Regions from separate parts of the Bacillus sp. GW823-FHT06B01 genome, predicted to be linked through region 2. Evidence: riboswitches for the same ligand, from Rfam matches in the RefSeq annotation. Region 2 holds a riboswitch; each other region holds the start of a gene.
The links. Region 2 has a riboswitch for S-adenosylmethionine ahead of AC1Q8N_RS27215 (ABC transporter permease). Riboswitches for the same ligand answer to the same signal wherever they lie in the genome.
Positions count from the first base shown of each region.

Region 1: it holds a riboswitch for S-adenosylmethionine, as region 2 does, so the genes downstream of both, mtnW (2,3-diketo-5-methylthiopentyl-1-phosphate enolase) here and AC1Q8N_RS27215 (ABC transporter permease) in region 2, are expected to answer to the same signal.
Region 3: it holds a riboswitch for S-adenosylmethionine, as region 2 does, so the genes downstream of both, AC1Q8N_RS19025 (bifunctional O-acetylhomoserine aminocarboxypropyltransferase/cysteine synthase) here and AC1Q8N_RS27215 (ABC transporter permease) in region 2, are expected to answer to the same signal.
Region 4: it holds a riboswitch for S-adenosylmethionine, as region 2 does, so the genes downstream of both, AC1Q8N_RS03235 (ECF-type riboflavin transporter substrate-binding protein) here and AC1Q8N_RS27215 (ABC transporter permease) in region 2, are expected to answer to the same signal.

Region 1 is NZ_JBXAHR010000002.1:782,536-788,568, forward strand. Features, by position in the region: gene AC1Q8N_RS11205 (NAD(P)-dependent oxidoreductase) at 1-699, shown strand, start outside; gene AC1Q8N_RS11210 (DUF3909 family protein) at 705-1,037, shown strand; gene AC1Q8N_RS11215 (hypothetical protein) at 1,080-1,355, opposite strand; gene AC1Q8N_RS11220 (1,2-dihydroxy-3-keto-5-methylthiopentene dioxygenase) at 1,662-2,174, opposite strand; gene AC1Q8N_RS11225 (methylthioribulose 1-phosphate dehydratase) at 2,152-2,790, opposite strand; gene AC1Q8N_RS11230 (2-hydroxy-3-keto-5-methylthiopentenyl-1-phosphate phosphatase) at 2,787-3,446, opposite strand; gene mtnW (2,3-diketo-5-methylthiopentyl-1-phosphate enolase) at 3,443-4,687, opposite strand; SAM riboswitch class I at 4,752-4,857, opposite strand; gene AC1Q8N_RS11240 (pyridoxal phosphate-dependent aminotransferase) at 4,922-6,033, opposite strand, start outside.
Region 2 is NZ_JBXAHR010000009.1:67,903-73,935, forward strand. Features, by position in the region: gene AC1Q8N_RS27200 (ABC transporter ATP-binding protein) at 1-269, opposite strand, end outside; gene AC1Q8N_RS27205 (ABC transporter ATP-binding protein) at 266-1,276, opposite strand; gene AC1Q8N_RS27210 (ABC transporter permease) at 1,233-2,237, opposite strand; gene AC1Q8N_RS27215 (ABC transporter permease) at 2,255-3,172, opposite strand; SAM riboswitch class I at 3,307-3,412, opposite strand; gene AC1Q8N_RS27220 (hypothetical protein) at 3,896-4,468, opposite strand; gene AC1Q8N_RS27225 (hypothetical protein) at 4,963-5,532, shown strand; gene AC1Q8N_RS27230 (lipoprotein) at 5,658-6,033, opposite strand, start outside.
Region 3 is NZ_JBXAHR010000004.1:90,243-96,275, forward strand. Features, by position in the region: gene AC1Q8N_RS19010 (transcriptional regulator YeiL) at 1-159, opposite strand, end outside; gene AC1Q8N_RS19015 (YjjG family noncanonical pyrimidine nucleotidase) at 266-961, shown strand; gene AC1Q8N_RS19020 (chloride channel protein) at 1,002-2,234, opposite strand; SAM riboswitch class I at 2,550-2,654, shown strand; gene AC1Q8N_RS19025 (bifunctional O-acetylhomoserine aminocarboxypropyltransferase/cysteine synthase) at 2,748-4,046, shown strand; gene metA (homoserine O-acetyltransferase MetA) at 4,030-4,935, shown strand; gene AC1Q8N_RS19035 (homoserine dehydrogenase) at 5,078-6,033, shown strand, end outside.
Region 4 is NZ_JBXAHR010000001.1:599,236-605,268, reverse strand. Features, by position in the region: gene AC1Q8N_RS03250 (peptidoglycan D,D-transpeptidase FtsI family protein) at 1-1,124, shown strand, start outside; gene AC1Q8N_RS03245 (macrolide family glycosyltransferase) at 1,461-2,639, shown strand; gene AC1Q8N_RS03240 (aspartate/glutamate racemase family protein) at 2,689-3,369, opposite strand; SAM riboswitch class I at 3,523-3,638, shown strand; gene AC1Q8N_RS03235 (ECF-type riboflavin transporter substrate-binding protein) at 3,777-4,325, shown strand; gene AC1Q8N_RS03230 (ABC transporter ATP-binding protein) at 4,336-6,033, shown strand, end outside; gene AC1Q8N_RS03225 (energy-coupling factor transporter transmembrane component T family protein) at 6,032-6,033, shown strand, end outside.

The DNA.
Region 1 (6,033 bases), on a different contig from region 2:
CAAGTTGATGTTGTAATGACTATGGTTGGATATCCACATGATGTAGAAGAAGTGTACTTTGGGATAGATGGGATTTTGGAGAATGCAAATGAAGGTACGATAGCAATTGATTTCACGACATCTACACCAACATTGGCAAAACGTATTAATGAAACCGGTAAAAGTAGGAATGTATATACGTTAGATGCGCCTGTATCTGGAGGAGACGTTGGTGCGAAAGAAGCAAGGCTCGCAATTATGGTCGGTGGTGAAAAAGAAATATATGAAAAATGTTTACCGTTATTTGAAAAACTAGGAACAAACATTCAGTTGCAAGGACCAGCTGGAAGTGGACAACATACAAAAATGTGCAATCAAATTGCGATTGCTTCTAACATGATTGGAGTATGTGAAGCTGTTGCTTATGCAAAAAAAGCTGGACTAGATCCGGATAAAGTATTAGAAAGTATTTCAACGGGAGCAGCAGGTAGTTGGTCATTGAGTAACTTAGCTCCTCGAATGTTAAAGGGAGATTTTGAACCAGGGTTTTATGTAAAGCACTTTATGAAAGATATGAAGATAGCTTTAGATGAGGCTGAAAAATTACAATTACCAGTACCAGGTTTAAGTTTGGCGAAGGAATTGTATGAAGAGTTAATAAAAGATGGGGAAGAGAATAGCGGAACACAAGTGTTATACAAAAAATACATAAAGGGGTAAATGAGATGGATCTTCAAAAATTTGATGAGATGATTGATACTGTACAACGAGCAATTTGTATACAAATTAATGAGAAACAAAAAGAAGCTTTTAAACAAAAGTATGATTTTGAGCCGGAATTCGAATATGGAAGAGATGAGAAGGGGCATTATGTTATTCGAACTTCAAAAAAGATGTTAGAAGAAATGGATTTTTATTTGGCATTGAAATATGATCGAGATGGAGTTGACCTTTATATGCAAGCAGAGATTGACGGTATATGTCACGTATCTGTTAGCTATAGTGAAGACGTCTTGCACCTACAAGAATTGTTTCAATTTCTAGAAGAAAATAAATAAAAGTCCTCATTTGAGGACTTTTATTTATTTTTAATTTTATAATTATAAGCTAGAAGCCCGGCGGCATCGTTCGATTGGGAATGGAATAACTTGCGCGATGTGATTAGGACCGAATTGCTTTGCACGAGCATGGCGTACTATATAAAATGCACACAGAATTGAAACAGGAATAGCACCGAATAAGCCGAAAAATAAAGCGCTTACACAAGATGCGACAAAACCTAAAACACCAACTTCCAACTCTTCCATAATAGCTCCTAGAATAACAGGAAGTGCTCCACACGTAACCCCTAGTATAAGTGCGATAAGTAAACTCATGATTATCCCCCTCTGTTTGCGATATTCTTTTCCTTTTTATTTAATTGTAGTATATCATATACAAAACAGAATTTTCAGAAAAAATTCAAAAAAAGTTCAATAAATGTTCAAAAAGTGTTAAAAAATTCGCTTAAAACATAGAAGGGGAGATTGTTTTGGAATAGACGGAATCATATGCTTGAGAAAATAAAAAATCAGGCTTATTTCATTTTTGGAAATAAGCCTGTTCCATAGGAGGATGTATATATGTAGAGTGAATAAAAGGTTGGAAAAGGGGATCCAAGTCCTTTTATTCAACTAACTACCTTAATAAATTGGAACCCAGCCTTCAGTTGTAACAAAAATACGAATAGCTACAACTTGACGATCATCTTGCAAGGTAAAATAATGTCTTGCATTTTCAGGAACAGATATGAGATCGCCTGGCTCAAGTTCAACGTCAAAGAATTTCCCATCTTTTCCTTCAATAGCAAAGATGCCATGACCACTAACAATAAAGCGAACTTCATCATCAGTATGATGGTGTTCTTTTTGGAAATTAATTAATAATTCGTCAAGGTTAGGTGTGCTATTTGAAAGTGAAATTACATCATGTGCTTTATAACCTCGGCGCGCTGAAACATCAGCGATTTCTTTTGAAAACACAGCTAATATTTCAGCCTTGTTTTCATCTGTTAACGAATAATTTTCATTTAAATAAGTAGGAAGTTTAGAGATGTTCCATTTCTCATATAAAACGCCTTCCTCTTGTAGAAATTTAGATACTTCCACTTCATTTTCGATGCGAGTATTTACTTCATGAATACGAATTTGCGCCATTAGAAACGCCTCCTTGAATTGATAATAGTTTTATATGAAATTGGAATAAAAACTCATAAGCTTCTAATCTTTTCTTTGCATCAAAGCTATCTCGGCCCCATACGGTAATACCATGGTTACGGATCAATACTGCTCCCGAATCTCCTTGTATGTGCTTTCGGAAGTTTTCTCCAAGCGTTGGGATATGGGCATGGTTTTCGATAATAGGAATGTGAATTGTTGCACCTTCTTCCCAAATATCGAGAGCTTTAATAATTTCTTGATTTTGAAGGGTGACTGCATCACTATATAAATTTGTGATGACATTATTATCAGTTGTATGAACATGAAGTACGCACCCAGCATTCGTATTGTTATAAATATGTGTATGCAATATTGTTTCTGCTGAAGGGCGTAATTCAGTCTCTAATACGGGAACCCCTAGATGATCTACTAATAGAAAATCATCTGGAGTAGTTTTTGTTTTATCTTTACCACTTGCTGTAATAAGAAAAGTAAGTGGCTCATGACTAACCTTTATAGAAATATTACCACTCGTTGCTGGAAACCAATTTCGTGTTGTTAATTCTTTTTTTATCTCGCTTAAGTCATACCATTGACGAAAAAGTTGTTTCATGATTTCACCTCCAACAAATGTTTTAATTGGGTTTGAACATCGTGAAATGTTTCAAACGGTGTATAAGCAATATAATTCTCTTCACACTTTGTAATAAGGAAGTCACGAGCAAATACTTTATCTGCTTGTTTCGCAGCTTGTAAATCAGTAATTGAATCTCCAATCACAATATGGAAGTCATTCGTATCACTTAATTTACGGATTAAAGATGATTTGCATAATCCGCAATGATTTTGACAATGATGATCACAAGGATGAGGCCACTTAACTGTAATGAATTCATTTGAAAAGTCTGTTTCATTACAGTAAATTTGCTCTTTTGGAATGATTCCTTGTAAGAGTGGATAGACGAAGAAATCCATTCCACCTGATATAACGTAAAAAGAAATGTTATTTTCATTTACAAATTGTATAAATTCATGAAAACCACTACGGATTTCAGCAGTTTCTATTAAAAATTGAATCATATCATCGTGTAGGCTAGTAGGTATTAATTGAAATAATTGAGAAACACCTTCTTGAACAGACAGCTCTTGTGATAAAATTCTATTCTTTACTTCTTCGGCTTCTGGTGGTGCGAATTTTTCCATAATGGACATAATGTTATCATTATTTGTAATCGTGCCATCGAAATCACAAAATACTTGAATACTCATAATTTCACCCCATGAGAGGGATTTCCCCATATTTGTAGTGCACTATGCAAATTTATGTCATCTACTTCATGGAGTGGTGTATTTTGCAAAGTAGCATCAATTGCAGTACGGAAAGCTTTACCGCCCCCTTGCGCTCCACTCGGATGTCCATGTATCCCGCCGCCAGCATTAATAACAACATCTTTACCGAAATCTCGTAGAATAAAGGGAACGAAACCAGGGTGAATACCAGCAGACGGAACAGAAAAACTCTTCTTGAAAAATGCATCGTCTTCAGTTAAATATTTTGAGATAGCAAGAGCCTCCTCTTTTTCTAGTGCAACACTTCCGTATGGAGATGGGAATAATGAAAAGTCAGCACCAGCATAACGTAGTAGCTTTCCTAGTAATAATGGAGAGGAAACTCCATATAACTTGGATGCTGAATAAGCACCACTTACAGCAGGGTGTGCCATAATAGGAACTGGGATTTCATCATCTTCTGCAAGTGATTGTAGTACATCTAGTCCGTAAGCAAATACATTAAATAATAGAATATCTGCCCCAGCTTGCACTGCGCGTTTCGCATTTTCTTTTAAATCAAAAGTTCGTCCTGTTAAATTTACGGCATATAACGTTTTATGTCCGTATGTTTCATATACTGAGTCTAAAACTTCTTTTCCAGATACAATGCGTTTCGTAAGTGGTGTTAATGTATTCTCAAATAATATTTCATCATCTTTTACTATATCTACACCACCAATTGCTTGATCGCGTAATTGCGTTTTTAAATACCCAATATTTCGTCCGATCATTCCTTTAAAAATGCTCATTAAAAGGGGACGCTCATGCACTTGTAAAAGATTTCGAATGCCATCTATCCCGAATTTCGGACCAGGGAAATACCGTTTTAACTCGTCTGAAAATGTTAAGTCGATTAATTTCACTTCGCCATCAAGTGATAGCTTTCCGAATGTAGTTGTTAAAATTGCTGGTAAGTCTGGACTGAAGTTTAATAACGGATATTCGATTTTAATAATCCCACGTTTAACTTTTTTACGTAAATACGAATTGGTATGTTCTTGTTCAGCTAATTCCTCAACATGAATGACGTTGCCTTTATGCTGTTTTAATTGTTCTTGCAATAAGTGTGGCAAATGAGTCCAAGAGCCAATTGTTAAACCGAGTGCAATTTGCTCAGCTTTTTTTTCTAAGTTATGTGAATCATCATGGATTAAATACGTCGCTATAATTCCGCTCATTGTTAAAACCTCCTAGTTAAATAAAAAAACCTCTCAGCTAAGGAGAGGTTTTTTTACAACCAGCTCCTTATCTGTCAGCGTAATGCTGCGAGAATTAGCACCGTGTCTACAATTGTAGATCGGTTGCCGGGTTTCGTCGGGCTCGTCCCTCCACCTGCTCTTGATAAGAAGTATTTAGAAATGTTTAAATTTTTAAGATAACTGAATTTTGTCAGATATTTTTCATGTTGTCAATTACTTTTTGAAAAAATTTAATTTATCAATTCGATTAATGGCTTCTCGTAATCTATCTTCTGTATGCAAGAGACCAACACGGACATACCCTTCGCCATGCTCACCAAATCCAACACCAGGAGCAACTGCAACGTGTGCTTTTTCTAGTAAAATATCAGAAAATTGCTCAGATGTATATCCTTTCGGAACAGGAAGCCATGCAAAGAATGAGCCTGTTGGAATGTCTACATTCCAACCAATTGAGTGACAAGCTGAAACAAGAGCGTTTCTTCGAGATTCGTAACTATTTACAAGGTCTATTACGCAAGACTGTGAACTTAATAGTGCTTCGCGGGCAGCATCTTGAACTGCACCAAAAATACTAACATACATATGATCTTGTAATAAGTTAATTGTCTCAATCACACTTTCATTCCCCACAGCAAAAGCGATGCGCCATCCAGCCATATTGAAAGTTTTCGATAGAGTGTAAATTTCAATACCTGTATCTTTAGCACCGTCTGCTTGCAAGAAACTAACAGGTTTTTGACCATCGAATCCAATCGCACCGTAAGCAAAATCATGAATGACTAATATATTATGTTTATTAGCAAAATGAATCGTTTCATCAAAGAAATCTTTTGATGCAGTAGCACCGGTAGGATTATTTGGATAGTTTAAAAACATTAACTTTGCACGCTTAGCGGTAGTGGCATCAATTTTTGTATAATCTGGTAAAAAATTATTTTCTGCAATAAGCGGCATTGTTTCAAATTGTGCTTTTGCTAAAGCAACTCCTGATAAATAATCTGGATAGCCTGGATCTGGAACGAGAATAGTATCACCAGGGTTTGTAAAACAAAGTGGTAATTCTACTAATCCAGCTTTTCCACCAAACAAAATAGCAACTTCTGTTTTTGGATTTACTACTACATCATATTCGCGTTGATAGAATGTTGCCACGGCTTCTTTTAAACTTTCGTGTCCGCGAAATGGCGGATATTTATGATGAATGGTCTTTTCAGCAGCATCTTGTAAAGCTTTTACGATATGCTGCGGTGTTGGTTGATCTGGATTACCTTGACCTAGATTAATAACATCGTGACCAGCTGCAACGACTTTGTTAACTTTTG
Region 2 (6,033 bases):
AATTGTACTTTCTGCAAGAAATCTCGCTTATGAGCTGACTTCAACTTGTGAACAACTTGACCGTTATAATCAATTTGACCAGACTTTGGACTCTCAATCCCAGCTATGAGCTTACCAAGTGTTGTCTTTCCTGAACCACTTTCTCCAATAATGCCAAGCGTTGTTCCTTTCGGGATAGAAAGTGATATATCTTTTAGCGCTATGATTTCTTTCTTTTTACTTCCATACGTTTTCGTTACTTGCTTTACAGTAATTAAATCTGTCGTCATGAGGCATTCACCTTCTCTTTTGATTTCGCTTGGTCATGCTCTAGAACATGTTGCCAACAATGTGAACTGTGTTCCCCAGAATATGCTGTTCTATCAGGGAAACGATGAACACATTCTTGTATTGCTACTGGGCATCTATTTACAAATGGGCACCCAAAGCTATTTAACGTTTCAATTGATGGTGTTGTTCCCTCAATGGTCCTAAGTACCTTTTCGGAATCATCCATATTTGGAATAGCTCGCAATAAACTTTTCGTATATGGGTGCTTAGGTGAACCTATCACTTCTTGTATCGTCCCTTTTTCAACAACACGTCCCCCGTACATCACAACTACTCGGTCAGCTACTTCACGTACAAGCGCCAAATCGTGGGTAATTAATAAAATACTCGTATTTTGTTTTTCTTTTCGCTCTTTTAATAACCCCATAATTTGCTTTTGAATCGTTACATCTAATGCAGTTGTAGGCTCATCTGCAATAACGAGCTTTGGGTGACACGCAAACGCAATTGCTAAACAAATACGTTGCCTCATGCCTCCGCTTAATTGATGTGGGTACTGTTCAAAACGTTTCTCTGCTTCATGTATCCCTAAATCATTTAATAAGTTAATCGCAATTTCTTTTGCTTCTCTTTTCGATTTTTTCTCATGTTGCAAAATCACTTCTGTAATTTGCCTTCCTACTTTCATCGTCGGATTTAAAGAGGACAGAGGGTCTTGAAAGATAAACGAAATATCTTTCCCTCGAATTTGATTCCATTCTGATTCTTGTAAATTCGTCAACCCTTGAGATTGAAAAAAGATGCTTCCATCATCAATGTGAATAGATTCTTGATTTAATCCGACAATAGATTGTGCTGTAACACTTTTTCCTGAACCACTTTCTCCTACAAGTGCAACGATTTCACCTTCATTAATAGAAAAGGAAACATGCTTCACAATTGTTTGCTTACTACTCTCTTTTTCAACGGCCAATGTTACGTTTTCTAAAGATAAGAGCTGTCCCATGTTTTTTCTCCTTTCGATTCCGTTTTACAATCTTCGGATCAATTGCATCTTGCAAACCATCACCAATTGCATTAAATGCAAACATAATGAGTGCAATCATGATTGCTGGGAAGAATAATTGCCACCATTCTCCGCTTAGTAATGTCCCGAGTGCATCGTTCGTCATCGTTCCCCAGCTCGCTGCTGGTGATTGTACTCCGAGTCCGATAAAGCTTAAAAATGATTCTGAGAAAATAGCTGCTGGAATTGTAAATGATAAATTTACGATAATAATGCCTGTTAAGTTCGGAATTAAATGCCCGTATATAATTTTCATATGCGATGTACCTAATCGCTCCGCTGCAATAACAAATTCTCTTTGCTTTAAAGATAATACTTGTGCCCTAACGAGACGTGCCATGCCAATCCATCCTGTTAATGCAAGGGCAATAATAATTGTAAAAAGCCCTGGTTTCATAACGATTAATAATAAAATAACAATTAATAAATATGGGATACCGTATAACACTTCAATCCCTCGTACAATCCACTCATCAATTAACGTTCCAAGGCGACTACGTCCTCTCACATATCCACTAAAGCCCCCGATTAGTACACCTATTCCTATATCAAGAGCCGCTGCCACTAATCCAACTGTTAGTGAAATTTTCCCTCCAGCCCAGGTGCGCGCCCATATGTCCCTTCCTAAATCATCTGTTCCGAACCAATGCTCACTACTAGGTGGGAGGTTTGTTGCTTCTTTTACTTGTTCACTCGCAGTAAATGCCGTTAAACTTTCGCCAACCAGTGAGAAAATAATAATTAGTAATAACGTCACTGCCCCTAAAACTGCTATAGGGTTTGATATAAACTTGCGAAACACTTCCTTCTTCCGACTAATCGTTTGCTGATCTTTATTTATCGTTAATTCTTTTTTCTCCTCATTCGTTAATAACTGTTTATTGATTTCATAAGCTCCCATTTAAATGCCCCCCCTCCTTACGTAATAGAACGAATACGCGGATCAACAATACGGTGAATAATATCTGTAATGAAAATACAAGAAATTAATAATGCACTATAGAAAATCGTTGTTCCCATAATGACCGGATAATCCCGGTTAAAAATACTATCCACAAAATATTTTCCTAGACCAGGAATGGAAAATATTTTTTCAATAACGAAAGTCCCTGTTAAAAGTCCAGCCATTAACGGTCCAACAAATGTAAGTACTGGAACAATCGCATTTCGAAGAGCATGTCTTATAATAATTTTCTTAATCGGGATGCCTTTCGCTCTCGCTAGCTTAATATAATCACTCTGCAAAACTTCAATCATATTAGAACGAACAAATCTTGTAATAACCGCGATTGGCCCTAACGCTAATGCGAAGGATGGCAATACCGTATGTTCGAATGTGCCCCAAGACGCTACTGGCAAAAGTTCAAATTGAATTGCAAATACTTGTATAAATAATGGTGCTAAAATAAAACTTGGAATAGAAATACCGAGAATCGCAAGTAAGCTCACACTATAATCAATTACTTTCCCATGATAGAGAGCTGCAAATGTACCTGCTGCAATTCCGACTAATAATGAAATAACAAGTGCTTGTAAACCAATAATCGCTGATGGACCAAATCCTGTCGTTATAATTTCTGATACGCCTTGCCCCGTCGATTGAACAGATTCACCAAAATCAAAATGAACTACGCCATCTAAATAAGCGACATATTGATTCCATAACGGTTCATCGAGGTGATACTTCGCCCTCATATTTTGTATTACTTCCTCTGGAAAGATTTTCGCATCTGATGAAAATGGATCCCCAGGAATGATATGCATAATCAAAAATGTTACTGTCGTAATGACCCATAGCGTGAACACCATAACCGATAGTTTTTTAATAACATACACTTCAATAACCTCCTAAACAAATGAATTTACTTTGTTTTATTGACATATTTGTTCCCATTACTTTTCCGCTTCTTAAAATACAAAAAGCCTTGATCTTAAAAAATAAGATCAAGGCTTAATAAACAAAGGCCCATCACTTATCTTTCAAGACTTGCTTGCTGGAATTAGCACGGTGTTCCTGTTACAGAACCCGCTGCTGAGGTGTCATAGGGCCAGTCCCTCTACCTCTCTGGATAAGTAAATTGCTATATTATTATTTGGTTCAAATTGTATATTTCGAATTATAATTCTGAAAAAATGAAAAGTCAATCAAATTGGATATATTTAGAAAAATCAGTTTTTAATAAGAAGTTTATCTAAATCGCGTTTTTTCACTTATACTTAACAGGAGTAGTACCAGCAAAACGCATAAAATACATATTAAGGAAAATATTCACAAATACCCTTAGCGTATGTTTTCCACGAAATGTTGGCGGGACCCCATACCCATCAAGCTAAGATTTTAGAATACCCCCCAAACGGAAATTTTGTGTGTTTTATAGCACCGAAGTTCATTTTTATCGTTTTAGGGGCAACCTGTTCTGTTAAGTTGATACGATATGGTGGGCCCCTACTAGACCATAAAAAAACCATTCCAATATGAAATGGTTTTTTGTAACACTTATTCGCATTAATTACTTATTATAAAACTAATAAAAGAAAATATAATTGCATTTCAATTTCTTAATAATTACTTTTAACATGACTATTATCTCGACCAAGTGCTTTTTTGACAGCATTATACATCTGCTTGTTTTTTCTTGTATGCAATTGGACTTCAGTACCATCGTGCCCAATAAGGTAGAATACAGGAGCTTTTTTCTCACTCGTATTATTAATACTCATATTCGTATTCCCGATTTTTGTTGAAGTTGTTATATAATCGCCAGTACCAAGGCCTTTATAACCATATTCCGCATAATTACTATGAGGAATATATATTATATCACCTTTCTTTGGAACGAAAATTAGCGCCTCTTTTGTTAACGTAAGACATCCCCATCCAAAATCTGAATGATGAAATACTTCTAGTGTCAATATACTGGTTTGATTATACTTATTACGAACAATTTCTTTACAGCTGTTTTTCCCTTTGTTATCCTGAATCACAAAATAAATAGGAATCCCAAACAAAGCAAGCAGATAAGAAAATGCTATGGCTTCGCTATTAATCATAGCTCCTATCAAAAATAACCCTACAGCTGACCCAACTGTAATAAAAAATCGTTTCGCAAAACGTGAAGTAAATGGATCCACTAACAAACACTCTCCTTTTTTTTACCAATGATATGCTGATTTTATTTTATAAATTACTAAAACTTAATAAACAAATGAAAGATTTACATTTTTTTGTTTGTTCAAGGCCTATATATCGATTTCAAAAAAACATCTTGATAAAAAATGGTTTTAACTATATAGGATTCATTAGGAAAATAATGTATAATTACAACATTTATTATACTATAGGGGGCAAGGTATGTATATATTGAAAAATCGACAAAGATACTTATTATATTTTTTAATAAAGAAAAGACACCCTAAGGTGCCTTTCTCCGACTTGAACTACAATTTCACATTCCAATAAAAGGATGAAAATCTGATAATTCCCAATGGTACACTTCATGAAGTTTACATTTCTTTACAGGTTAATTATACCAAAAAAATGTATAGACAACCAGACTTGTATTAAAATCCCATACATTTTAATATTTTGTTGTAGGGTAAAAAACATTAAAAAAGGTGGTTGCTACATGAAAACATTACACAAATTCAAATGGACTAAAGTGCTAGTAATGGCATTAGTAGCGGTATTGTGTTTTACAATTCCGTTACAAGAAAAAACAAAGGCTGCGGTTATTGATGAGGTTACAAAAGATGTTATTGAAAATGTTAGCGAGGAACAATTCAATAATGGATTTAATGCCGTTAAAGCAGGTCTTTCATTAGAAAATGGAATTTACAAGTTTAATAAAGAAAATCTAAATAATTCTAATCTTACACAAGAACAAGTAAAAGAATTAGAGATCTTTTTCACAACTCAATCACAAGAAGTTATGAAAGATATTTTTGAAGGTGTAAATAGTGAAGATGCTAAGGTAAATAAAAATGCTCTTTATATGTCAGCTACGCCAGAAGTACAACAAGCGGTAATTCCAGTATTAGTTGCTGCAGCTGCGGCTGTTGCTGCATTCGTGGGCGCAGCAATTGCTGCACAAATTATAGCAGATGTATATAAGTTAGCTGCTATTTCTTTTTGTCGTAAATGGCAAAAGTACAGCAAAGTTAAAACAGCTTGTAAAGATTTAGGATACTTAAAATAATGATGGATAAACCCACTTTAATCGTTATAGGAGTCCTTGTAGGCAGTTTAATATTGCTTGGTGCAGGTTGTGCCGTACTATTTAAATACTTTAGACAATAAAAAAATAACCTTGCACGCGCAAGGTTATTTTTTCGTTTCTGCTTGAAAACGTTTATAGTATGTCGATGCTGTTGCAAAGTTAATTTCTATATCACGAATCAATGATGAGTCTTCTTCTTTAGCTAACTTCTGTAATTTTTTCATTGCTTGTTCCGATTCATTCAAGAAACCAGCGTACACCTCATGTTCTTGCTCTTTCGACTTTGGAACACGAATTTCTTTACGTATATTATCAATATCTTCTAACATGCTAGTCGTTACCTTTTGCACATCTTCTTTATATGTAGCATTCGTTATTTCCTTACCGCCCTTTTCTTTTGCCACCTCAAATAACTGTAGTGCTTTATTAATTTCTTTATTCATTTTCATATCGTATTTTTCATGTACTGCACGGTATTCT
Region 3 (6,033 bases), on a different contig from region 2:
ATAAAGATAAGGAACATCAACACCTTCATTACATATCCTTTCTCTCTTTTGAAAGGAATGTAGTTCAGCATACGGTAAGACATCAAAAGAAAAAAGAGTATGGAAGTTGTAAGTTTGCATGTAATGAGAGATTTCTTCGCTATTTTTGCTGACTTTCATATTTTCACCTCATGTTTAGTATGAGATATCTCCTATTATGTTTACAAGAAGGAATGATACGATTTACATAAATTTGTTTTTGTAGAAAAGAGAGTGTGAAGGGCTTATGAAAAAATATAAAACATTGCTATTTGATGTAGATGATACATTGTTAGATTTTCAGAAGGCGGAGAAAATGGCGTTACGTATGCTGTTTGAAGAGAAAGGGATTCCTCTAACTAGCGAGGTTGAAGGGCACTATAAAAAAATTAATAAAAGTCTTTGGGATGCTTTTGAGGAAGGTGAAATGAACCGTGATGAAGTTGTAAATACGCGGTTTTCAATTTTGTTTAAAGAGTACGGGGAAGAAGTAGATGGAGTATTATTCGAAAATAATTATCGTAGCTACTTAGAAGAAGGAGACCAACTTATGCAAGGTGCGTTTGAATTTATAAGTCAAATTCAAAGTGAGTACGATTTATATATAGTGACAAACGGTATTTCTAAGACGCAAGATAAACGTTTACGTAATGCAGGATTACATGCCTTGTTTAAAGATATTTTCGTTTCTGAAGATACGGGATTCCAAAAGCCGATGAAAGAGTATTTTGATTATGTTTTTGAACGAATTCCTAATTTTTCCCCTGAAGAAGGGCTCATTATTGGGGATTCGTTAAGTGCTGATATGAAAGGTGGATATGTAGCGGGAATTGATACTTGTTGGTTTAATCCAGAAAAGAAATCAAATAATAGCGAGATTGTGCCAACATATGAAGTACAAAATTTTGAAGAGTTATACGCGTTATTGAAGCAACGTGTGTAATAAAAATAGGCAGTGGAACTTTTGTCCCTACTGCCTATTTTTATTCGTTTGTAGCTTCGTTATTTTTAGGAAGTGGAAATGCATTACCAATCGCTGCCGCTCCAAGCATCGGTAATAGTAAATTGAGCGGGAAAAACATGAGTAATAGTAATGTTATAGCAATTGGTTTTCTTAATGCATAGCTTGAAATTGCTGTCGTGACGATGGCTACCGAAGCGATTGGATCTATCGGGATAATGGAAGCTATAGCATATCCGATACTAGATCCAGCAAATATAATTGGGAAAATATGTCCACCGCGCCAACCTGTATTTAAACAAACGGCAGTAATACATAATTTTAAAACACCTGAAAGAAGTAGTACCCAGAAGGATAAATGACTCCATTCAACGACTAAATCTTTTAATTGGTGTTCTCCTGAGAATAACGTGTACGGGAGAACAGTTCCTGTAATTCCTAATAAAATACCACCGATAATTCCAAGTGATAGTTTGTATTCCCTGAAGGGATGGATTAATTTCTCTAATGTGAATTCAAATTTGAAATAAAAGAAACCAACTATAGCACCAATACTAGCAAGTGGTAGAAAGGCGATCCATTCATTAAGAGAAAGGGAACCTTCCCCAAAATCAACGATAAAGGATCCGCGATTATCGAATTTACTAAGTAATAAATAAACGGAAAAACCAGCGAAAGTAGTAGCTAAATATACAATTGCTTTTTTTCCTTTAGAAAATTCGTTAATTTGCTCACCCTCATTTTCATTTGGAGCTAAATAACCGAATAGCGGCGCGTTAAAAATTACACTTAAAGTAGCGCCAATTCCAACCTCTGTTAGTTCATTCATTCCTTTTAAGGCAAATGTAAAGCGATCCCCTACCCATGTACAAAGTCCACCGATAATTCCAACAAGTGCTGCTTCGGGACCTAAGCTAGCTCCAAATATTAAAACGATAATCGCAGTTAAAGTAGCTTTATGTACAAAACGGTATTCAATTCTACCTGTTTTTTTATATTCACCCATCACTTCTGGCATAAGACGTGGATATGTACCGAAATACTTTTGAGTTAAACCAACGAGAATACCACCGATAGTTGTGACGCAAATAGTGTAATACGGGGGAGAAGCGAAAATAGTAGGTAAGTATCCCCAAATAAAGTGAATGCCGATATTTATTGTAACTAAAAATAGCCAGACTGTAGCTCCTACTATAGAGCCTAAAAGAATGCCGTATAGGACGAGTATATAGTGCATGTCCTTTGTATTTGTCATGTTATACCTCCGTTATGTAAGCTTTAATGTTGAAAGGATTCAATATGCTCCTGCGAAATGAATATGTATAGTATCTTTTTGAGAGGTTGGCTTATTCAATATATTGAGGTCTCGTGAGAATTTGAAATGTTATACAGTTAAACTACTTACTTAATTTTATATAGTAATCGAGGGTTTTAAAAGGTCTTTTTCAAATGAATATGGAATATATTTCTTTTGTTATGCATGTCAAATTCTTTGTATTTAATTTAGAACATTCAGAAAAACTGATTGACATTAGGAAATTATTGCTATAAAATCAACGGTAATTGCATAGTCTTATCAAGAAAAGGTGGAGGGACAGGCCCGATGAAACCTTGGCAACAGCCGTATAACGGAATTGTGCCAAATCCTGCAGGTAATAATCCTGAAAGATAAGAAAGAGCCTTTAGAGCGTGTTTTCAAACTGCTCCTTTCTTGTTTTCAGGAAAGGAGCAGTTTTTTTATTTTGTATAAAAGAAAGGAGAATGAGAGATGGGAGAATCATGGGGAAAAGGAACAATTTGTGTGCAAGGTGGCTATACACCAAAAAATGGTGAACCGCGTGTTTTGCCACTTTATCAAAGTACAACGTATAAATACGATACTTCAGATGATTTAGCAGCGCTATTTAATTTAGAGGCAGAAGGATATATATATACGCGTATTGGAAATCCTACTTTAGCTGCATTTGAGCAAAAGTTAGCGGATTTAGAGGGTGGTGTAGGAGCTGTTGCAACGGCTTCTGGGCAGGCTGCTATTATGCTTGCTGTTTTAAATATTTGTAGTAGCGGAGACCACTTGCTTTGTTCTTCCACAGTTTATGGCGGAACGTTTAATTTATTTGGAGTGAGTTTGCGTAAGCTTGGTATTGACGTTACGTTCTTTAATCCGAATTTAAGTGCTGATGAAATTGTGGCCCTTGCTAATGATAAGACGAAACTTGTTTATGCAGAGTCGTTAGGAAATCCAGCGATGAACGTTTTAAATTTCAAAGAATTTTCAGATGCAGCGAAAGAGTTAGAAGTACCTTTTATTGTGGATAATACATTAGCAACTCCTTATTTATGCCAAGCATTTGAGCACGGAGCAAATATTATCGTTCATTCTACGACGAAATATATTGATGGTCATGCAAGCTCTTTAGGCGGCATTGTTATTGACGGAGGGAACTTCGATTGGACAAATGGGAAATATCCTGAACTTGTTGAACCGGATCCAAGTTATCACGGCGTAAGTTACGTTCAAAATTTTGGTGCAGCAGCTTATATTGTGAAGGCGCGTGTTCAATTATTAAGAGACTACGGAAACTGTATGAGCCCATTTAATGCGTATATTAGCAATATCGGCTTAGAAACGTTGCATTTAAGAATGGAGCGTCATAGTGAAAATGCTCTCGCAGTTGCTAAGTGGCTTGCTAACCATGAACGTATTGAATGGGTGAATTATCCGGGATTAGATAGTAATGAAAATTACTCGTTAGCACAAACGTATTTGAAAAAAGGTGCTAGTGGTGTTTTAACATTCGGCATTAAGGGCGGATTAGAAGCAGCGAAAGAATTTATCGCAAATGTAAAACTAGCAACTCTCGTAACGCATGTAGCGGATGCACGAACTTGTGTTATACATCCTGCTAGCACAACGCATAGACAATTAAGTGCTGAAGATCAGCGTCTAGCTGGCGTTACATCAGATTTAATTCGTTTATCGGTTGGTATAGAAGATGTTTCTGATATTATTGCAGATTTAGAAGCAGCGCTAGTCGGAGGCAAAGAACATGCCGATCATAATTGATAGAGATTTACCAGCTCGCAAAGTGTTGCAGAAGGAAAATATTTTTGTAATGACGAAAGAGCGAGCAGAAACACAAGATATCCGGGCATTGAAAATTGCTATCTTAAATTTAATGCCTACAAAGCAAGAAACAGAAGCGCAATTACTTCGTTTAATTGGCAACACACCGTTGCAATTAGATGTTCACTTACTTCATATGGAATCACATTTGTCTCGCAATGTAGCGCAGGACCATTTAACGAGTTTCTATAAAACATTTCGTGATATTGAGAATGAGAAATTTGATGGACTTATTATTACAGGAGCACCAGTTGAAACTCTTTCTTTTGAAGAGGTAGATTATTGGGAAGAGCTTAAACGTATTATGGAGTATTCAAAAAAGAATGTAACATCTACGCTTCATATTTGTTGGGGGGCACAGGCTGGCTTGTATCATCATTATGGTGTTCCAAAGTATCCTCTTAAGGAAAAAATGTTCGGTGTATTTGAACATGAAGTTCGTGAGCAACATGTGAAATTGTTACAAGGGTTTGATGAATTGTTTTTTGCCCCGCATTCTCGTCATACAGAAGTACGAGAGAGTGATATTAGAGAGGTGACAGACTTAACATTATTAGCAAATTCTGAGGAAGCGGGAGTTCACCTTGTCATTGGGCAAGAAGGAAGGCAAGTATTTGCGCTCGGGCATAGTGAATATAGTTGTGATACGTTAAAGCAAGAATACGAACGGGATCGCCAAAAAGGGTTAAATATTGATGTGCCGAAAAATTATTTTAAGCATAATAATCCAAATGAGAAACCACTTGTAAAGTGGAGAAGCCATGGGAATCTATTATTCTCTAATTGGCTGAATTATTACGTGTATCAAGAAACCCCTTATGTATTATAAAAAAAAGATTGTGTAACACGTGGCAACGTTTTCTTTGTAAAGATTAACTTATATTTTTCCGAATGTTCAAAAAACATTGTTTTTCAGATTTTTTACTCATATAATTTCATCTAAACACAATTTTTGAGGGGTGGACAGTATTATGAAAGAAATTCAAGTTGGTTTATTAGGTCTTGGGACAGTTGGGAGTGGTGTAGTTCGTATCATTACAGATCATCAAGAGCGACTTATCCACCAAGTAGGTTGTCCTGTAAAAGTAACGAAAGTACTAGTACAAAATATTGAAAAAGAGAGAGAGGTAGAGGTACCTTCTACTCTATTAACACAAGATGCAAATGAAATTTTAGATAATCCAAATATTGACGTTGTCATCGAAGTGATGGGTGGCATTGATGATGCAAAAGCATATATTTTGCAAGCCTTACAGAGCGGGAAGCATGTTGTGACTGCCAATAAAGATTTAATGGCGTTACATGGGGCGGAACTCTTAGCGGTAGCCAAAGATAATAAAGCAGATTTGTTTTATGAAGCAAGTGTAGCCGGAGGGATTCCGATTTTAAGAAGTATCGTAGAAGGACTTTCTTCAGATCTTATTACGAAAGTAATGGGAATTGTAAATGGAACGACAAATTTTATTTTGACGAAAATGTCAGATGAAGGGAGAGCATATAACGACGTGTTAAAAGAAGCCCAACAACTTGGATTTGCAGAAGCAGATCCAACATCAGATGTGGAAGGTTTAGATGCAGCGAGAAAAATGACGATTTTGGCTACCCTTGGTTTTTCTACAAATGTAGAGCTTGGAGATGTGAAGGTAAAAGGGATTACTTCTATTACAGAAGAAGATATTGAATACAGTAAGAGTTTAGGATACACGATTAAATTAATCGGTCTTGCGAAGCGAGATGGTGAAAAATTAGAGGTGACGGTTGAACCGACACTACTTCCAAATACACATCCTCTTGCGGCCGTACAAAACGAATATAACGCTGTATATGTGTATGGTGAAGCGGTCGGAGAAACGATGTTTTATGGACCAGGTGCAGGAAGTTTACCGACAGCAACAGCTGTTGTTTCAGATTTAGTAGCTGTAATGCA
Region 4 (6,033 bases), on a different contig from region 2:
AAATATTAAAGACATATAAAGGGTCAGAATCCATGTTGGACCGTGCTTTCGTTGTGATGATAAATCCGAAAAACGGACAAGTATTATCCATGGCCGGGAAAAGACTTGTAGAAAAAGACGGAAAAACAGAAGTTGAAGACTATGCATTAGGCACAATGACTAGTTCTTATGAGCTTGGATCAACAGTGAAAGGTGCGACAGTTTTAACTGGATTTGAAACGAAAGCTATAACACCAGGTACTTATTTTTATGATGCACCTATGAAGTTTAAAGGAACAAAGGAAAAAAAGTCTTGGAAAGAGTTTGGAAATATTGATGATTTAAGAGCGTTACAAGTCTCTTCAAACGTTTATATGTTTCATACAGCATTAAAAATTGCAGGTGTAGATTATGTGAAAAATAGTTCATTAAATATTAAACAGGAGTACTTTGATAAAATGAGGTATTATTTCAGGCAATTTGGATTAGGTGTTCCAACGGGTATTGATTTACCAAATGAAACAGCTGGACAAATTGGTAAAAAAGATAATCAACCTGGTTTCTTACTAGACTACTCAATTGGCCAGTATGACACCTATACGCCACTTCAACTTGTACAGTATATTTCAACAATCGCAAACGGTGGATATCGAATGAAGCCACAAATTGTTCAAGAGGTAAGAGAGCAAACGTCGCAAAAAGATGAGATTGGTAAAGTGGTGCATACAGTAGAACCAATCGTTTTAAATAAGATAGATATGAAAGAGGAATATATAAATCAAGTAAAAGAAGGATTTAGAAAGGTATTCCAAGAAGGTGATGGAACAGGAGTAAGGGCGTTCCAAAAAGCATCTTATAAGCCAGCAGGTAAAACAGGGACAGCACAGACAGTATACGGTGGAGAAAGTGATATTGGAAGAAATGAAAAAGGTGAGCGAAGAGAATGTTATAATTTAACGTTAGCAGGATATGCCCCGTATGATAATCCTGAAGTAGCATTCTCTGTAGTTGTGCCGTGGGTTATTAATGATAAATCTGGTATTAACTCTGATATTGGAAAAGAAGTTTTAGATGCTTATTTTGAACTGAAAAATAAGAGATTGACTGGAGAAACTATAAAAATAGATAGCTCTCAAGAAGGTTAAAACATATAAAATAGTACAGAAACTAGAGTCGACTTATTTAGAAATAGGTTCAAAATGGGTGATAAAGAGGTAAAATCATTCTATCAATTATTCACATTTTATAAAATAAATCATATATTGATAGCATAGGACAAGCTGAAAAGCTTATTCTAACCTCACAGAACACTCCTTATCACGGTTTGGCATCTACTTATGTAGATGCCTTTTTTAATTTAATCACTAACAATTATTTATCAACCTAAAGTAGCAAGCGTATTAGGACTATTAGGTGAAGATTGACGGTAATAATTACAGTATGCTTAATAAGCGAATTGAAATGTAAGGAGTGAGAAATAAGTGCTAAATATTTTAGTGGTTAATTTTCCAGCGGAGGGACATGTAAATCCTACATTAAGTTTAGTCAAAGCCTATACTGAACGAGGTGATCACGTACATTATATTACGACAGAACAATTTAAAGGCAGAATTGAAGATTTGGGAGCTACTGTATATACACATCCAGATTTATTAAAGGAGATTTCTATTGATTCTGAAACTCCAGATGGGCTGAATTCTTTCTTTCGTGTACATGTTCAAACTTCTTTATATATATTAGAAATTACGAAACAATTATGTGAAAACATACATTTTGATTTCGTAATTTATGATATATTTGGCGCTGGAGAGTTAGTAAAGGAGTATTTACAAATTCTAGGCATAGTTTCTTCTCCTATATTTTTAATTCCTCCAAATTTTTTGGAAACATTACCTTTTCATCCAAATGCAGAAATACCATACCAACCTGATAAAATTTCTGAACAGTTACTATATCAAATGGAACATGAATTTGGAGTAACACCTAAAAATAATCTTCAATTTATGCATAACAAGGGAGATATTACTCTTGTGTACACAAGTCGCTATTTTCAACCTAATAGCGATTTATTTGGAAGAAATAACATTTTTATTGGACCGAGTATTTCAAAGCGTAAAACAAATGTACAGTTTCCATTTGAATTACTTAAAGATAAGAAAGTTATTTATATTTCAATGGGGACACTGCTTGAAGGACTTGAACCATTCTTTAATACTTGCATTGATACTTTCTCGGATTTTGATGGAATAGTTGTAATGGCAATTGGTGATAGAAATGATCGTTCAAAAATTAAGAAAGCGCCAGACAATTTTATAATTGCTTCATACGTACCCCAATCAGAAATATTAAGTGAAGCAGATGTTTTCATTACACATGGTGGTATGAATAGCGTACACGATGCCATTTATTTTAATGTCCCATTTGTTATAATTCCACACGATAAAGACCAGCCAATGATAGCGCAAAGATTAACTGAACTTGAAGCCGCACATCGGTTATTGAAAGAGAATGTTAATGTGCAAACTTTAAATGAAGCGGTAACAGACGTTCTTTCAAATGAAAAATATAAACATGGTATACGAAAACTGAATGATAGTTTTTTAGAATGTGGTGGTACTAAAGAAGCAATTGCAGTGATTACATCTCTTTTAAATAAATAGTTTAGACAATATAAAAGCATAGAGGCACTACCTTTATGCTTTTATATTATTATACTGCAAACTGCACAGCAGTATTTGCATGTAAAAAAGCGGTATCAAAAACAGGTACAGTAAGGTCGTTTTGGGAAATGAGCAATGGTATTTCAGTGCAGCCTAGCAATATACCTTCTGCGCCATTTTGAATTAATGAGTTTGTAATTTGTAATAGCTTTTCTTTTGATGTTTCTGAAATAATTCCTTTACTTAATTCATTTAAAATAACATGATGAATAAAATTTCTTTCCTCTTTATTTGGAATAATTGTCTCAATGTTATAGTTCGCTAGACGTGATTTATAGAAGTCTTGTTCCATCGTTTGTTTCGTACCTAATAGTCCGATCCGTTTTATATTCTGCTCTACCATTTCTTTAGCACTTACATCACCAATATGAAGAAGTGGAATAGATATTGCCTGTTCTACTTCTTCAGCAAATAAATGGACCGTATTGGAACACATTAATAAACATTCAGCCCCGGACTTTTCAACCTTTTTTGCAACTGTGACTAATTCGTTTTTCACTTCTTCGTATTGATGATTTTGTAATAAAGTAGTTACTTCACCAAAGTCCATGCTATATAAAACAAGCTTCGCATTTTGATCGTATTGAGAGAGTGTAAGTGTATTAATATGTTTATAGTATAACGATGTAGATTCCCAACTTAGTCCACCAATTAAACCGATTACTTTCATCGTACATTCCTCCCGTTACTATTTTGAATTCATTATTTCATAATTCCGATAAGAATACAATGATTTAAATGTACCGTTAAACGAAAAATAAAAATAATTAGAAAAGTGTTGAAATTTACACTTATTAATGCCATAATACGAATTACAAATTAATACTTATCCAGAGAGGTGGAGGGAACGGCCCTATGAAACCTCAGCAACCCCTATATAACTTTATAGGAAGGTGCTAATTCCGCAGAGGACACGACGTGTTTTTTGGAAGATAAGAGGATTCTTGAACGTGAAGAAAATGACCTCTTATGTAAGGGGTCATTTTTTGTTGTATAGAAAGGGAGTGTCGATGCATAATTCATTTTCAAAATAAATATAGAGTAATAAAAGTTGACTAATACGGGAGGGGAATTGTAATGAACAAATTATCAACAAAGTTAGTAGTAGCAATCGGAATTGGAGCAGCATTATACGGGATATTAGGACTTTGGGGATTTTCTATTGCACCAAATACATTTATTAAACCTGCATTAGCTATTTTAACCGTTTTTGGAGCGTTATTTGGTCCAGTGGCAGGACTGTTAATAGGACTTATCGGTCATACCGTAACAGATACAATCGCTGGATGGGGTATTTGGTGGGGGTGGGTTATTAGTTCAGGCATTATCGGCTTTGCAATGGGACTCATTCAAAAAAGAGTTAGCTTTAGTGTGAAAAACGGGACGTATAATAAGCGGGATATTTCTTATTTAGCCATTACTGGGTTAATTGGTATTGTCATTGCTATTATATTTGCTGGGGCATTCGATGTTATTGTGATGGGAGAACCATTTGACAAAATTGTTATACAAGTATTAGGAGCGACAATTGCGGATGTTATTGTATTTTTAGTTCTTGGATTGCCAATTACAATAGGTCTAGCTAAATCTAATAAGAAACATACACATTTAAAAATTGAAAAGTAGGGATGTTAACATGCAACCAATCATTTCTTTTGAACAATTCAGTTTTCAATATGAACATGCTGCGCAGCCTACTGTAAAAGACATTACATTTCATATATACCCTGGAGAAAAAGTACTAATTGCTGGACGAAGTGGTTCAGGGAAGTCAACGTTAGCTCATTGTATAAATGGGCTAATCCCCTTTTCTTATGAAGGGATTAATACTGGTAATATTTTAATTGCCGGAAAAGACCCGAGGAAAGAGAGTGTTTTTGAACTAAGTAAACAGGTAGGCACAATTTTGCAAGATCAAGATGCTCAATTTATTGGTCTTACAGTAGAAGAGGATGTAGCTTTTTATTTAGAAAATGAATGTGTAAATCAAGATGATATGAAAAAGATTGTTTCGAACTCATTAAAAAAGGTAAAGATGCATGCTTTTCATAAACAAAGTCCACATGAATTATCAGGAGGGCAAAAACAAACTGTTTCTTTAGCAGGTTTGTTAACAACAAATGCTGATATATTATTGTTCGATGAACCGTTAGCAAATTTAGATTCAGCAAGTAGTTTACATACAATAGAACTTATTAAAGGCATACATAAACAATATAATAAAACAATTGTAATTATTGAACATCGAATAGAAGAAATGTTAAACCTGGATTTAGATAAAATCATTTTAATGAATGAAGGGGAAATTGTTGCGATAGGGACACCAGAAGAGATTTTAGCGTCAAATATATTACCATCTATCGGCTTAAGAGAGCCTATGTACGTAGAAGTATTAAAGAAATTGCAGTTTGATGGTAATAATGACGTAATATACTACCCACTTGAAAATCTTCAAAGGGAAAGTGTTCGTAGCGTAATAAATGAGTGGATGGAGAAGCAAGTTTCTTGTAAAGGTACTCCTACAAAAAAAGAATTATTGAAAGTAGAGAATTTATCATTCTCCTATCCTAATAAACAAAAAGTATTGGACAATGTAAATTTCTCCATATATGAAGGTGAAATTGTAGCACTTTTGGGCCATAATGGAGCCGGGAAATCAACATTAGCTCATAGTCTTATAGGCATAAACAAAACAAAAAATGATAGGATTATATTTGATGAAGTAAATATCAATTCTTGGTCTATTCGTAAACGTGGTGAGGTTATATGTTATGTGATGCAAAATCCAAATCATATGATTACACAACCTACTGTTATAGAAGAGGTTTCATTTTCATTAAAATTAAAAAAGTTTTCAAAGGAAGAAATTAAGCTTAGAGCGGAAGAAACATTAAAACTTTGTGGTTTGTATCCATTTCGAAATTGGCCAATTCAGGCATTAAGTTATGGACAAAAGAAGAGAGTAACGATTGCATCTGTACTAATAGCAAATCCGAAACTTATCATATTAGATGAACCGACAGCGGGACAAGATTATTATCATTATAAACAGTTTATGTCGTTTATTAGAAAACTAGCTGTAAAGGGAATATCTTTTATTTTTATCACACATGATATGAATCTCGCTTTAGAATATGCAGACAGAGCGATTGTTCTAGATGAAGGGGAAATTATTGCGAATAATTCCGCGTGCGTTGTATTAGGAGATACAGAAACGTTACAAAGGGCGAACCTAAGGGAAAGTTCTTTATTCAAACTAGTTAAATTTAGTGGAATTTCATATCCTGAAAGGTTTATGGAATATTATTTTGAGGATATTAGGAGGGAGGAAGGT